DNA from 4 places in the Streptomyces sp. DF42 genome. Region 4 is predicted to be linked to each of the others. Evidence: riboswitches for the same ligand, from Rfam matches in the RefSeq annotation. Region 4 holds a riboswitch; each other region holds the start of a gene.

Region 1 (3,620 bases), 4.2 Mb from region 4:
GAAAGCTTCTCGCTGATCCTCGCGATTGTGGTGGTAACCGCACTCGCGTTTGATTTCACGAACGGTTTCCACGACACCGCCAACGCGATGGCCACCACCATCTCGACCGGCGCGCTCAAGCCCAAGGTCGCGGTGGCCATGTCCGCCGTGCTGAACCTTGTTGGCGCCTTTCTCTCGGTGGAGGTCGCCAACACGATCTCCAAAGGTCTCGTCGACGAGACCGGCATACGTCCCGAGGTCATATTCGCTGCGCTGGTCGGCGCGATCCTCTGGAACCTGCTGACCTGGCTGGTCGGGCTCCCCTCCAGCTCCTCGCACGCCCTGATGGGCGGCCTGATCGGCGCCACCGTCGCCTCGGCGGGCACGGGCGCCGTGCACGGCGACGTGCTCGTCACCAAGGTGCTCATCCCCGCGCTCGCCGCCCCGATCGTGGCGGGCCTCGCGGCGATGCTCGCGACCCGGCTGTCGTACACCCTGGGCAAGAAGGCCGACGGCAAGGCCGCCGCGAAGGGCTACCGGGCCGGGCAGATCGCCTCCGCGGGCCTGGTCTCGCTGGCCCACGGCACCAACGACGCACAGAAGACGATGGGCATCATCACCCTCGCCCTGGTCGCCGGCGGCGCCGTCGCCCCCGACTCCGACCCGCCCACCTGGGTCATCCTCTCCACGGGGCTCGCCATCGCGCTCGGCACCTACCTCGGCGGCTGGCGGATCATCCGCACCATGGGCAAGGGCCTGACCGAACTCCAGCCGCAGCAGGGCTTCGCCGCCCAGACCAGCGCGGCCACGGCGATCCTGGCCTCCTCGCACCTCGGCTTCTCCCTGTCCACCACGCACGTCGTCTCCGGTTCGGTGATGGGTGCGGGCCTCGGCCGCAAGGGCGGCGTGGTCCGCTGGTCGACGGCGACCCGGATGCTCGTGGCCTGGTGCCTGACGCTGCCGGCCGCGGCCCTGGTGGGCGCGCTGGCCGAGTCGGTCACGGATCTCGGCGCCTGGGGCACGGCCGCCGTCGCCGTCTTCCTGATCGCCTCCAGCGCGGCCATCTGGAAGCTCTCCCGGCGCGAGGTCGTCGACGCGACGAACGTCAACGAGGCCGAGGAGCCGGCCGGTGTGGTGACCACGGCGATCGCCGCGGTGGCCCCGCCCCCGGCGGGCACGGTGACCGAGGGCCTGACGGCCACGATCCCCGCCCCGGCCACGACCGCCACGACCGCCCCCGACCCCGCGATCCCGCCGGCCGCGGCCGTCTGAGCCCGCGCACCCGGCACGAAGGAAGAGAAGCAGCATGAAGATCGACTGGGCAGCTCTGGGCTCCGTCTTCGGCGTCAGCCTCGCGGTCACCGTGGGCCTCGTGGCCGTGTTCACCCTCGGCATCGTGGGCCTGTCACGCCGCGAACGCGCCGCTGTGCAGGGCGACTCGGCCGCGGTCGCGGTCACGGCCGCCTACGTGTGCTTCGCGGCGTGCGCGGCGGCGGTGGCGTACGGGATCTATCTGGTGGTGGCCAAGGCCTGAGGCCTTGGACCCCTTGGGTGCCGGGACGGCGATCCGTCCCGGCACCCCGCGTTTGCATGACCCCGGCGACCTCTTGGATGTGGGCCTGCGCACACTCCTCCGTCCCAGGTCAACAGCAAGTTGACTGCCCTTCCGGGCCCGTGGTGGACTGCCGGAGCCATGTACGACGGCGCGAGAGGAAGCCGGTGGAAGTCCGGCGCGGTCCCGCCACTGTCACCGGGGTAGGTAGTCCCGGAAGCCAGGAACTCTCACCGTCGGTCTCGTCGAACCAGGGCGTGGACACCCTGAGTGAGGACAAATCGCCATGCGCGGCTGCCGTTTGAGAGGCACCGACCCAGTGCCGCGACAGGCGACGTTCGCCCCGTCGCGACGCCCGGCACACTCCCCCACCGCCTCAAGGGCGTGGGAGGTGCCCCCACTCACCGCACCGGCCGAAAGCCCGAGTACGTCCCGTACGAGGACTTCCGGCCGACATGCCGAGAGCACGCACCGGACGCCGCTCGTCGACGGGCAGACGTTGCCTGCCGCGGCACTGGCCCGAGCCCTACCCGACCCGGCGATCGGCTGAGCCCCGTGCGTGCCGACCGCGTCTTCGCGTACGGCGCCGCCGCCGGCCTTCTCGGTGACCTTCTGCTCGGCGATCCGCGCCGTGGGCATCCGGTCGCCGCGTTCGGGCGGGCCGCCGGTGCCGTGGAACGGGTGTTGTGGCGTGACCACCGCGGGTGGGGCGCGTTGCATGCCCTCGTGTGCGCCGGTGGAGCCGTCGGGATCGGGGCGGTCGCCGTCTCCGCCGTACGACGCTCCCCCGCCGCCTCCGTCGCGGTGACCGCCACCGCCACATGGGCCGTCGTCGGGGGGACTTCACTCGCTCGTGAGGCCCGGAGCATCGGGCGCGCGCTGGAGTCGGGTGACGTCGAGGCCGCCAGGGCCCGGCTGCCGCACCTGTGCGGGCGGGATCCGCAGGCTCTGGACGCCGACGGGATCGCGCGGGCCGTCGTCGAGTCCGTCGCGGAGAACACCTCCGACGCGGTGGTGGGCGCCCTGGTGTGGGGGGCCGTCGGCGGGGTGCCGGGGCTGCTCGGGTTCCGGGCCGTCAACACCCTGGACGCCATGGTCGGGCACAGGTCGCCCACGTACCGGCGCTACGGGTGGGCTTCCGCGCGGCTGGACGACGTGGCGGGCTGGCCGGGGGCCAGACTGACCGCCGTACTGGCGACGGTCGCCGGCGGTGACCCGCGTGGTGCGGTACGGGCCTGGCGTGCCGACGCCGGCGCCCATCCGAGCCCCAACGCCGGTCCCGTGGAGGCCTCGTTCGCCGGGGCGCTCGGGGTACGACTCGGCGGGACCCTGTCGTACGGGGGGCGGGTGGAGCACCGGCCGGTCCTGAACCGGGAAGGCCGCGCCGTCGCCGTGCCCGACATCGAGCGGGCCGTACGGCTCTCGCGGCGCGTCGGAATGCTCGCGCTCGGCGTCAGTGTCGCCGCGCGCCTCATGGTGAAGGGACTCGGGAAATGAGCGGTGGTCTACTCGTCGCCGGTACCACCTCCGACGCCGGCAAGAGCGTCGTCACCGCCGGGATCTGTCGTTGGCTGGTGCGGCAGGGCGTCAAGGTCGCGCCCTTCAAGGCGCAGAACATGTCGCTCAACTCGTTCGTCACCCGGGAGGGCGCCGAGATCGGGCGGGCTCAGGCCATGCAGGCGCAGGCCTGCCGGATCGAGCCCACCGCGCTCATGAATCCCGTGCTGCTCAAGCCCGGTGGAGAGCAGAGCAGTCAGGTCGTGCTGATGGGCAAGCCGGTCGGCGAGCTCAGCGCGCGGGGGTACCACGGGGGGCGGCAGCAGAAACTGCTCGGGACCGTTCTCGACTGCCTCGCCGAGTTGCGGGGCACGTATGACGCCGTGATCTGTGAGGGGGCGGGTTCTCCCGCCGAGATCAACCTGCGGCGTACCGACATCGTGAACATGGGGATCGCCCGGAACGCACGGCTTCCCGTGCTCGTGGTCGGGGACATCGACCGCGGCGGCGTCTTCGCCTCCTTCTTCGGGACCGTCGCACTCCTGTCGCCCGAGGACCAGGAACTCGTCGCCGGGTTCCTCGTCAACAAGTT
Region 2 (3,620 bases), 780 kb from region 4:
CGTCGTTCGCCTACGAGCTCGGGCCCGGCTTGACGGTCTTCATCGTGAAGTGCGAGATGACGTTCCTGATCCGGGGAATGGTCATGACCCGCCGGCTCAGAAACGTCTCTCAGGCGGGCAGATCGGCGACGGCCACGCGTGCGGACTGGTCGGGGCTGCCGAACAGCCTCCGCAACTCCCGTACTTCCTCCGCCTGCGCCAGGGCCTCCTAGAAGCGCTCGACCATCTCCGCGTCCTGCGCCTCAAGACCGAGGTCGATCAGCACGTCGAAGGAACGGCCCACGGAAGCCGGATCGATCACCGCCCGGTAGCCCCGGATGGCGTTGCTCGCCTTCGCGTTCGGATGTCCGAAGAACGTGAGAGGGCCCCCGGATGGTTCCGTGGGCCCTCTCACCTGTTCGATGCGTGGTCAGCTGGGAGCGGCGACCGTCGCCTTCGCGGCCGCCGACACGGGCTTCGGGTTCAGCAACCGCTCGGCCAGCTCGCCGAAGACGAGTGCGAAGCTGCCCCAGAGGGTGGCCTGGATGGCCAGGGCGGCGAGTCGGAACCGCCACAGCACGGTGGCCGGGAAGTCCTTCGGCACCTCGTTGACGACGGGCAGGAACTCGTACGCCAGGCCGATCACGACGGCGAACGCGGCAACCGCGACCATCGTCGCCCACCAGGTGCCCAGGTTCGGCTGGAGCCGCTTGCCGAGGATGGTGGCTGCGATCGCAAGGAGCACGCTGAGCAGCATCATCAGGAAGTACAGGGTGGTCCGCTTGCCGATGGTGTCGGGCTCGCCGACCGACGGCGGATTGGCCGGGTACTTCAGGAACGGCACCACGTACACCGCCAGCAGCGCGCAGCCGGACAGCAGCAGCGCGGTCGCCCGCGGCGAGAAGCGGCCGACGCGGCCGAGGGCGAAGCAGTAGGCGAGCGCGGCGATGCCGCCGAACGCGACCCCGTAGAGCAGAACGCCGGTGGCGAGACCGGCGGTTGACTGCAGGGAGCGGGAGACGACTTCCATCTCGTGCTCGTGGGAGTGCGCCTCCTCGAAGCCGATCGCCTTGTCTACATACGGTTCACCGAGCAGATAGGCGGCGACCAGGGCGAGGACTCCGGCGGCGAGGCCGGCGAGCATGCCCCGCACCAGGAGGTTTCTTACCGTCGTGGAGTTCATGGGTGTGCGGCGTCCCTCGTATCAGTGGCAGGGGAAGCCGAGCAGGTGGCGGGCATCGTGTACCCACTCATGGACGTCCGTGCCGCTGAACACGGAGGTGGCGCCCTGTTCGGCGCCGACGAAGTAGAGCAGGACCAGCATCAGGACGCCGACGAAGACGGCCCAGGGGGCTATGTCCTTCAGCGGCAGCTTGGCGGGTACGACGGGGGTGGTGACTGTCGGCTGGGCGACATGCTGCGCCATGGCAGGGCCTCCTCGGGAGCTCGCGTCCCATCTCGGTGGTGCACATGACGACGGCTACGGGTCTGACTCGCCACCACCCCCCTCGGGGCGGCGGCACACAGTGGCGCGACCGTGCCGGACTCTCACCGGCTTCCGTCTTGCCGTCGTCGATATCAGACCGACGGTACCGTGTGTCGCGAACCTGGCCAATACCGCACCACCTGGAGTGATCTCCCTCTCTCCCGTCAAGTGGCCCCTCTCATCCGGGGGGTGGGGGCGTCGGCGGGCTTGGGGCCGTGTGACCTCCAGCCGGCATCCCCACCTTTGCGTGCCCTCGGTCAGGCGCCGGCCACACCGTCCGGCTTGGCCGCCTTCGCGGGCGTTGCCAGTTGCGGCCGGGGTGCAGGCGGGCAGGCGGGCAGCCCATGACTCCCATTCAGGTGATGGTCGGCGCCCCCGGCAGGCGCCGACCATCACATCAAGCCGCTCTGGCGGCCTGACTCTCGGCTTCCGGCAGCAGGCTCTCCATGGTTGCCCGGGCGCGGGCCACCCCGGAGCCTCACCCGCCCGGGCGCCGGCCGAGCCGTCCGGTCCCACTGACCGCGAGCACGACCAGCGCCAGCACCTGTACGGTCACGACCACCCCGATCAGGGCCGGGATCGACGCGCCGTACAGGGCTCCGGTGATCGTGCCGCCCGCCAGACTCGCTGCGCCGACCACCCCCGCGAAGACTCCGTACGCGGTCGCGCGCCGCCCTGACGGCACGAGGTCGGCGACCGTGGCGCGCAGCGTGGACTCCTGGATGCCCATGGCCGCGCCCCACACCAGGGAGCCGATCACGGCCACCGCCACCGTGTTCGTGAACGCCAGCATCGGGACGGCGGCGGTCAGCACCGGCAGGGCGACCAGCACCCGCGGCCCGACACGGTCGTACAGCCAGCCGGTCGCCAGTGCGGCGAGAGCGTCGACGACCATGGCGGCGGCGTACAGGACCGGCACCCATGCCGTCGTCATGAGGTGGCGTTGGACGAGGTGGTAGGAGAGCACGCCGAAGGTGGTGAAGCCCGCGGTGGTGGCGGCGGTGAACGTCGCGTACGTCCAGAACGCGCGCGGCAGGCGGCCGTCCGGCGCGGGTGCGTTCGCGGGAGGGGTTGCCTCCCGCTCGTACGCCTCCGGATCGGGCACGCGCGCCCGCAGCCAGACCAGCAGCCCGAGTACCGCGACGCCCGGGGCGGCGAGCACCCCGAGGGCCGGTCCGTAGTCGCCGCCGGTCAGCGCGAGCATGCCGGCCACGACGAGCGGGCCGATGAGTGCGCCGACCTGGTCCATCGCCTCGTGCACGGCGAAGCCGCGCCCCCGCCCGGTCGCTGCTGTGGCATGCGACAGCAGGGTGTCCTTCGCGGGTGAGCGGACCGCCTTGCCGACCCGTTCGGCGATCACCAGCACGCAGGCCACCCACAGGGTTCCCACGACGCCCAGCAGCGGTACGGAGAACACTGTCAGCGCGTATCCGGCGATCGCCAGCCCCCAGAAGCGTCGGGTGCGGTCCGCCAACGGCCCCGAGACCAGCCGCAGTCCGAGCGCCGCCGCCTCTCCGGCGCCCGTGACCACACCCACCACCAGGGCCGACGCGCCCAGCGAGGCGAGCAGTGGTCCGGTGATCGAGCGGGCGCCCTCGTACACGAAGTCCGCGAGCAGGCTGACCGTGCCGAACCACACCACGAACCGCCAGGGCCGCATCCGGGCCGGTGACGCCGGGACTGCCTGGGACTGCGGAGCTGTCATGGACGTGGATTCCCTCCTCGATCCCCTCCTCGGTGACGCCGCCGGTCCTCGGCGTCCGTGCCGCCCATCATCCACCGACGCGATTGCCGACGGCAGTCATGCGCCTGCCCGATCGGCGAGCGGGGCTCAGGCGGAGGCGGGGCACCGAGGCCGGAATCGACAGCAGCAGGCCGGCAAGCCGCCGATCTCTCGCCCGATCCACACCCCGTACACGAAGTGACAGGTTCTGGTCAAAGACTGTCCAAGTTTCGGACACGCCGTCCCGCCCGTGATCAGGTCCCAGCGACGGCCGTACGCATGCCCGTTTGGGAGGATCTGGTGTCAGCACCAACCCGCAAGAGACGATGGCTCACGAGCTGCGCCATCACTGCAACCGCCGCACTTGTCGCGATACCCGCAAGCGCCGCCTCCGGCCAGAACAACAGCCCCTTCGGCGCCCGCAGCCTCGCC
Region 3 (3,620 bases), 1.3 Mb from region 4:
TCGCGCTGCTGGACCTCCTGGCGGCACTCCCCGAGGAGCGCCGCGAGGCGTTCATCCTCACGCAGATGGTCGGCCTGCCCTACGCGGAGGCCGCCGAGGTCAGCGACTGCCCGATCGGCACGGTCCGCTCCCGCGTGGCCCGTGCCAGGGCCAGCCTGATGGACCTGCTGGAGGAAGCGGAGGAGCCCGCCGAGCTGGCGGTGGTCTAAGCCGCTTCCTACCGGGGTGTTGGGGCGGTCCGTCCCGACACTCTCGGCAGCACCTCATTCGGGGCGGTGGAGAAGGGGGTCTTGGCGCCCATGCAGTCGGTGACGGATCACGGTGTCCAGCCCGGCCTCTTCGAGTACTCGGGCGGCGACCGAGTCGCCGACGCCCGTCTAAACGATCGCCTCCCGCAGCCGCCCGTGGTCGAGATCCACGCCGTGCACGGTGCCCGGTTTGCGGCCGACTTCGACCACGACCTCGCTCACCCCCAGCACCTCGGAGACCTCTTCCCTGATGGTTGCAGCGCAGTGCTCGCAGCTCATTCCGATGACGCTGTACTGCTTCTGGGCCATGGCACAACTCCTGGATGCCGGTGAGGCTTTGGGGAGGCTTACCGATGCGCAGGGGCGGTGTTACGTGGGGCCTCGTCGCTACATGAGTCGGAGAGACGGAGCTCGAAGACAGGTGGAGGAGGAGGCGGCCGGAATGGCGACCCGCCGATACGACGTCGAAAGGGTCCACCTGGAGTGGCCTGGCAACCCCGGCCCGGGCCGTTCAGGCACCTCCGCAGGCGGCCCGCGAGCCCTCTGAGGTGGCCCCGTTCCGGGCGCATGGCCTGGGCGGGATCCGATGACAGCGGGCCAGCCGGAAGGCCGTCGAGGCTTAGCCGCCCTCGGCCATGCAGTGTTTCAGCAGGTCGGCGGCGATCGGGTCGACGATCCGGTAGCGGACCACCCGCCCGTTTTTCTCGCCAGCGACGATGCCGGCGGCGCGCAGGAGCCGCAGGGCCTGGGAGACGGCGGGGTCGTTCATGCCGGTCGCGATCGCGAGGTCCGAGACGGCGAGAGGGCCCGTCTGACGCAGAGCTATCAGGAGAGCGAGGCGTCCGGGGTCGGCGAGCAGGGAGAACCGCTCAGCCCAGGCGCGGACGTGGTCGGGCTCACCGATGGCGGCAATGGCGTCGCAGACACGGTGCCCGTCGATGGTGCGACGGTCGGCGCGTTCGGCGGGGACGAGATGCATGAGGGCATCCTCGCAGGTAGCCGATGTGATCTTGAATACCTGCGTTAATGCGCAGCTATGCAGGCGTGAGTGGTCGCCAGTACGGTGGGCGGGCCGTGGTGTTCGGGAAGACCGGTGACAGTCCTTCGCCAATCGGGGGATTCAGGCCGGCGCGGCCCTCGCCACTGTGATCGGGGAGTTTCCGTCCCAGTCGTGCATGGTCACTGTTCGCCGCCCGGCGAACGGGAAGGCCGGGACGGACACGCGCGCACCCGTAAGCCAGGAGACCGGCCACGGCACTTCACGAAATGATCCACGAGGTGCTGGAGCGTGACCGTATGACCCTGCCCACCGGGCCTGCCCAATTTCGCTGGCGGCGCGAGGACACCGTCCGTACCGCCGGACTGCTGGCGGTGATCGCCGCGCTGCACGTCGTGGCGTTCGGCATCCTGTTCCTTCTCGTCGTGCCGGGGCACTACGAGGTCGGTTCCAAGGCGTTCGGGATCGGCCTCGGGGTGACCGCGTACACGCTGGGCATGCGGCACGCGTTCGACGCCGATCACATCGCCGCGATCGACAACACCACGCGCAAGCTGATGGCCGACGGCAAGCGGCCGGTGTCGGTCGGCTTCTGGTTCGCGCTCGGGCATTCCAGCGTGGTGGTCGTCATGGCCGCGCTGGTCGCCGGAGGCACGCAGCTCGCCGGCACCCTGATGAACGACAACTCCCGGACCCACCAGGTGCTCGGCACCGTGGGCACCACGGTCTCCGGCAGCTTCCTGTACCTCATCGCCGCCCTCAACCTCGCCGCGCTGTTCGGCATCGTGCGCGTCTTCAGGGCGATGCGGGCCGGACGCTACGACGAGACGGAGCTGGAGGCGCACCTGGACTCGCGCGGCTTCATGAACCGCCTCCTGGGCCGTCTCACCAAGTCCATCCGTCGACCCGGCCAGATGTTCCCTCTCGGCTTCCTGTTCGGGATCGGTTTCGACACCACGACCGAGGTCCTGCTTCTCGCCCTGGCCGGCAACGGCGCAGCCGCCGGGCTGCCGTGGTACGCGATCCTGTGCCTGCCCCTCCTCTTCGCGGCGGGCATGAGCCTGTTCGACACGCTCGACGGCACCTTCATGAACTTCGCCTACCAGTGGGCGTTCTCCAACCCGGTGCGCAAGGTGTTCTACAACCTCACCATCACCGGCCTGTCCATCGCGGTGGCCTTCTTCGTCGGCACGATCGAACTGGTCGGGGTGCTGCACGAGAAGCTCGATCTGCGCGACGCGGTGACCGGCTGGATCGCCGGCCTGGACCTGGACAACGTCGGTTACATCATCGTCGGCCTGTTCCTGGTCGTGTGGGCGGCGGCGCTGGCGTACTGGCGCCTGGCCAAGGTGGAGCAGAAGTGGGCCGCCCGTCTCGCCGAGGGCGGCTGACACTCGACGCGTGTTCCACTGTCGGGCCGCGTGTCCGCGTCGGCGAGGAGCGGGAACACCCTGCGGAGGAGTGGCTTCCCCGGGCAGGGCGCGGTGGTAGCGCTCGTGCCCAGGTGAGGAGTGGGTCCCCGGCGGTACGCAGGCCGCCGGGTTCGAGCCGGGCTCGCTGCCGGGTCCTTGCTGGGCGTCCGGGAGCGGTCGCTCGTGGCCATGCAGAGTTCTGCGGCCCGGGGTCGCGTTCGTAGCGGGCGATGAGCCGTGGCTGGGGCGGGAACTACGCGACCGGTGCGACCGACTAATATAGGGCAAGTCGTGCTACTGCCGAAGAGCGAGCAGGTCCCGGGCGCCTCAACCTGCGCGCCGAACATCCCGGTTGGCCTTCGGCGCCCTCCTCACGACCACCCTGACGGTCCTGCTCACCGGCTGCGGAGGAGACTCGGCCGGCCATGCATCCGCCCACAGCGGAGCCTCCGCCTCGTCCTCCGCCCACGGCATGCAGGGCATGTCCGACAAGGCGATGGGGGACCCCTCAGCCACCCCCGCCTACAAGTTGCCCGGAGCGAAGGTGGTGAAGGGCACCTTCAAGATGCTCGACACCCGCCCGCCTGGCATGAACGACGTCAAGGGCACGGCCTGGCTCGCCCAGGGCACCAAGGGCACCACCGTCACCGTCTCCCTGACCGGCCTCAAAAGCGGGGCACGTCTACATGGCCCATCTGCACGCCCAGCACTGCTCAGCGGACAACGGCGGGAGCCACTTCCAGTTCGACAAGGGCGGCCCGACCATGCCCCCGAACGAGATCCACCTGATGTTCACCGCCGACAAGTCCGGTATGGGCATGACCACGGTGACCAACTCCCGCAAGACCGGCAAGGACGCGGTCGCCATCGTCGTCCACCCCCACGAGGCACAGGACAACCGGATCGCATGCGCCGACTTCGACTTCTGACGGCGTCGGCCGCACCCGTCGCGTGCGCGGGTGC
Region 4 (3,620 bases):
CGGCTGCGCACCGCCCCGACGATGTCGCGGCCCACGATCTCGGCGGTCTCCTGCCCGGCGGTGAGCACCAGCCTGTGGGGGTCCCCGCGTGCCTTGAGGAGGTAACGCCGCTTGGTCCAGGCGTACCACCAGAACAGGAAGAGCGCGGCGGCGATCGAGGCGGTCAGGACGGGGCCGACGAAACGGAGGAGGGCGTCGAACCGTTCCTAAACAGTGTCCAGGAGTGACATTTGCTGCCAGCTCCTGGAACTGCGCGCATCCCGAACGGTGTTGGATGCGCTGGTCTCCCGCGTTCGCTGTGTCCCCGTCCGGCTGCGTGCATCGTGTGCACGCTCCGTGACGGGTGGGCGGGTTCCCTCATGCCCTCGTGCGCCTGGTCCGGCCTGGGCGGTCCGATGCCCCACAGCATCGCTCTGGTGCTGCGGGGGCGGTGCCGTCCGTCGCCGGATCGGGTGCCCGAGGGCGCGTCGCCCGATCGCGACGCTCGCGGCGTCGTGCCGGGACATCTTGCGAGTCTTGCCGGCCAGGGGCTTACGCCAATGCTGGTCGCCCCACATCGACGTGTACGCCGGGTCGACCGCGACGATCGACAGGCCGTGCTCGGCGGCCATGGACACCAGACGGGCCTTGAGCTTGCCTGTCGGGATGCCGGAGATGAGCTGCCGGAACCGCTTCTTGCGGCCGTGCTTCTCGCGGGTCTTCTCGGCGGTGAAGTCCAGGTTCTCGAGTTGTCCTTCCGCCACTGCTCGAAGCCGGTCGAGTGGTGCTCGATGAGGATGTACAGGCCCTCCATGCACCAGGCGAGCACCGTGAGCGCGGCGAGCAGCCAGACGGCCCTGGTGAGGTTCGTGTACGAGAGCCACCGGCGCCACTTCCTGGGGCGGGGGGTGCCCCGGGTCGCCTCCAGACGGATCGTCAGGGAGTGCCAGTGGCCGAGAAGGGCCCGCCTCGCCCGGTCCGCCGCCCGTCTCAGATCCAGCGTCGCCATCGGTGCGTCGCGCGGTCGCTCACTGCCGGGCGGGTGCCGGACGACCTTCGTCATCGTGCGTACTCCCTCCGAGAGTTCTCAGGACGGAGGACCACGCGGGCGCCGACATCTACCTCCATGGAATCACTCCCAGGAGACCCCGCAACTCAGCCGCCGTGACGGGAAGCCGATGCGGGGCCACGACCGCACGCCGATCACCTACGAGTTGACGCCCTGACACGCTCCGAAGTCGCCGCGACACAACATATGGGGCTGCTCATCCCACCCGACACAAGATGTATGCTCATGCTCGCTGTCGTCGCAGGGGAATCCGGTGCGAATCCGGAACTGTCCCGCAACGGTGTACTCATGCGTGTTCGCACATGTATGGGCGTCAGTCCGAGGACCTGCCGACAGTGCGCCCGGCCGAACCGTCCGGGTGCTCAGACGTCCGGGCCTCGTGGAATGGGCCGGTGGACGCGACGCCGTGCGCGCTCGTGCTTCCCCCTGCCTCCGCAAGGCCCCGTGCCGAGCGAGGGAGAGCCCCACGTGACCATCGCGCCAGCCGAACCGGCTTCAGCGACACCGTCCGCGACACCGGCGACACCGGACGGCCCGGGAACCGCGCTGCTGCGGACCCTGACCGAGCTGACCGCCGGCCTCCCCGGAGCCGACCCCGGCCGGGTCGCCGTCGCCGCGCTGCGCGGCCGCTCGGCGCAGGCGGACGAGACGGAGCTGCGCGAGCTGGCCACGGAGGCGGCCGCCGGGCTCATCTCGGAGGACCCCGTGTACTCGCGGCTGGCCGCGCGTCTGCTCACCATCAGCATCGCCGCCGAGGCCGCCTCGCAGGGCGTCACCTCCTTCACCGAGTCGGTCGCCGTGGGCCACCGGGAAGGGCTCGTCGCCGACCGCACCGCGGAGTTCGTCCGCCTCCACGCCGCGCGCCTCGACGCGCTCGTCGACCCCGAGGCGGACGACCGCTTCGGCTACTTCGGCCTGCGCACCCTCCACAGCCGCTACCTGCTCCGGCACCCGATCACCCGCCGGGTGATCGAGACGCCCCAGCACTTCATGCTGCGGGTCGCCGCCGGTCTCGCCGACGACACCGCGCCCGCTTCGGAAACGGGCGCCCGCCCGGTGGACGAAGTCGCCGCGCTCTACGGCCTGATGAGCCGCCTCGACTACCTTCCCTCCTCCCCCACCCTCTTCAACTCCGGCACCCGGCACCCCCAGATGTCGTCCTGCTACCTCCTCGACTCCCCGCTCGACGAGCTGGACTCCATCTACGACCGCTACCACCAGGTCGCCCGCCTCTCCAAGCACGCCGGCGGAATCGGCCTCGCCTACTCCCGTGTCCGCAGCCGCGGTTCACTGATCCGCGGCACCAACGGGCACTCCAACGGCATCGTCCCGTTCCTGAAGACCCTCGACGCCTCGGTCGCCGCCGTGAACCAGGGCGGCCGGCGCAAGGGCGCGGCCGCCGTCTACCTGGAGACCTGGCACTCCGACATCGAGGAGTTCCTGGAGCTGCGCGACAACACCGGCGAGGACGCCCGCCGTACGCACAACCTGAACCTCGCGCACTGGATCCCCGACGAGTTCATGCGCCGGGTGAACGCCGACGAGCCGTGGAGCCTGTTCTCCCCCGCCGACGTGCCCGAGCTGGTCGACCTGTGGGGTGCGGAGTTCGACGCCGCGTACCGCAGGGCGGAGGCGGCGGGGCTCGCCCGCAGGACCATCCCGGCCCGGGAACTCTACGGCCGCATGATGCGCACCCTGGCCCAGACCGGCAACGGCTGGATGACCTTCAAGGACGCCTCCAACCGCACCGCCAACCAGACGGCCGAGCCGGGCCACGTCGTCCACTCCTCCAACCTCTGCACGGAGATCCTGGAGGTCACCGACGACGGCGAGACGGCGGTGTGCAACCTGGGTTCGGTGAACCTGGCGGCGTTCGTGGCCGGCCAGGACATCGACTGGGAACGGCTCGACGAGACCGTCCGCACGGCCGTCACCTTCCTCGACCGCGTGGTCGACATCAACTTCTACCCCACCGAGCAGGCCGGCCGGTCGAACGCGCGCTGGCGCCCCGTCGGCCTCGGCGCCATGGGCCTGCAGGACGTCTTCTTCAAGCTGCGCCTGCCCTTCGACTCGCCCGAGGCCCGCCGGCTCTCCACCCGCATCGCCGAGCGCATCATGCTCGCCGCGTACGAGGCCTCCGCCGACCTCGCCGAGCGCAACGGCCCGCTGCCGGCCTGGGAGAAGACCCGTACGGCCAGGGGAGTTCTGCACCCCGACCACTACGACACGCAGCACGCCTGGCCCAAGCGCTGGGCCGCCCTGCGCGAGCGCATCGCGAAGGTCGGCCTGCGCAACTCCCTCCTCCTCGCGATCGCCCCCACCGCCACCATCGCCTCGATCGCGGGCGTGTACGAGTGCATCGAGCCGCAGGTGTCGAACCTCTTCAAGCGCGAGACACTGTCCGGCGAGTTCCTGCAGGTGAACTCGTACCTGGTGAACGACCTGAAGGAACTCGGCGTCTGGGACGCCCGCACCCGCGAGGCCCTGCGCGAGGCCAACGGCTCGGTACAGGACTTCGCCTGGATCCCGGACGAGGTGCGGGCGCTGTACCGCACGGCGTGGGAGCTCCCGC

The links. Region 4 has a riboswitch for cobalamin ahead of ACYUED_RS29730 (ribonucleoside-diphosphate reductase subunit alpha). Riboswitches for the same ligand answer to the same signal wherever they lie in the genome.
Region 1: linked by a shared signal. The riboswitch ahead of ACYUED_RS10150 (cobalamin biosynthesis protein) and the one ahead of ACYUED_RS29730 (ribonucleoside-diphosphate reductase subunit alpha) in region 4 are both predicted to bind cobalamin.
Region 2: linked by a shared signal. The riboswitch ahead of ACYUED_RS33125 (CbtB domain-containing protein) and the one ahead of ACYUED_RS29730 (ribonucleoside-diphosphate reductase subunit alpha) in region 4 are both predicted to bind cobalamin.
Region 3: linked by a shared signal. The riboswitch ahead of nicT (Nickel transporter NicT) and the one ahead of ACYUED_RS29730 (ribonucleoside-diphosphate reductase subunit alpha) in region 4 are both predicted to bind cobalamin.

What each region holds. Positions count from the first base shown of each region.
Region 1 is NZ_CM177859.1:2,222,196-2,225,815, forward strand. Features, by position in the region: gene ACYUED_RS10140 (inorganic phosphate transporter) at 1-1,251, shown strand, start outside; gene ACYUED_RS10145 (hypothetical protein) at 1,286-1,513, shown strand; cobalamin riboswitch at 1,641-1,780, shown strand; gene ACYUED_RS10150 (cobalamin biosynthesis protein) at 2,087-3,028, shown strand; gene ACYUED_RS10155 (cobyric acid synthase) at 3,025-3,620, shown strand, end outside.
Region 2 is NZ_CM177859.1:7,223,874-7,227,493, reverse strand. Features, by position in the region: gene ACYUED_RS33135 (hypothetical protein) at 209-394, opposite strand; gene ACYUED_RS33130 (CbtA family protein) at 410-1,162, opposite strand; gene ACYUED_RS33125 (CbtB domain-containing protein) at 1,184-1,405, opposite strand; cobalamin riboswitch at 1,440-1,591, opposite strand; gene ACYUED_RS33120 (MFS transporter) at 1,944-3,170, opposite strand; gene ACYUED_RS33115 (WD40/YVTN/BNR-like repeat-containing protein) at 3,489-3,620, shown strand, end outside.
Region 3 is NZ_CM177859.1:7,775,073-7,778,692, forward strand. Features, by position in the region: gene ACYUED_RS35605 (sigma-70 family RNA polymerase sigma factor) at 1-209, shown strand, start outside; gene ACYUED_RS35610 (cation transporter) at 378-557, opposite strand; gene ACYUED_RS35615 (ArsR/SmtB family transcription factor) at 868-1,227, opposite strand; cobalamin riboswitch at 1,307-1,516, shown strand; gene nicT (Nickel transporter NicT) at 1,515-2,636, shown strand; gene ACYUED_RS35625 (hypothetical protein) at 3,344-3,586, shown strand; gene ACYUED_RS35630 (copper resistance CopC family protein) at 3,565-3,620, shown strand, end outside.
Region 4 is NZ_CM177859.1:6,447,402-6,451,021, reverse strand. Features, by position in the region: gene ACYUED_RS29740 (hypothetical protein) at 1-68, opposite strand, end outside; partial or broken gene ACYUED_RS29735 (transposase family protein) at 207-728, opposite strand; cobalamin riboswitch at 1,268-1,396, shown strand; gene ACYUED_RS29730 (ribonucleoside-diphosphate reductase subunit alpha) at 1,517-3,620, shown strand, end outside.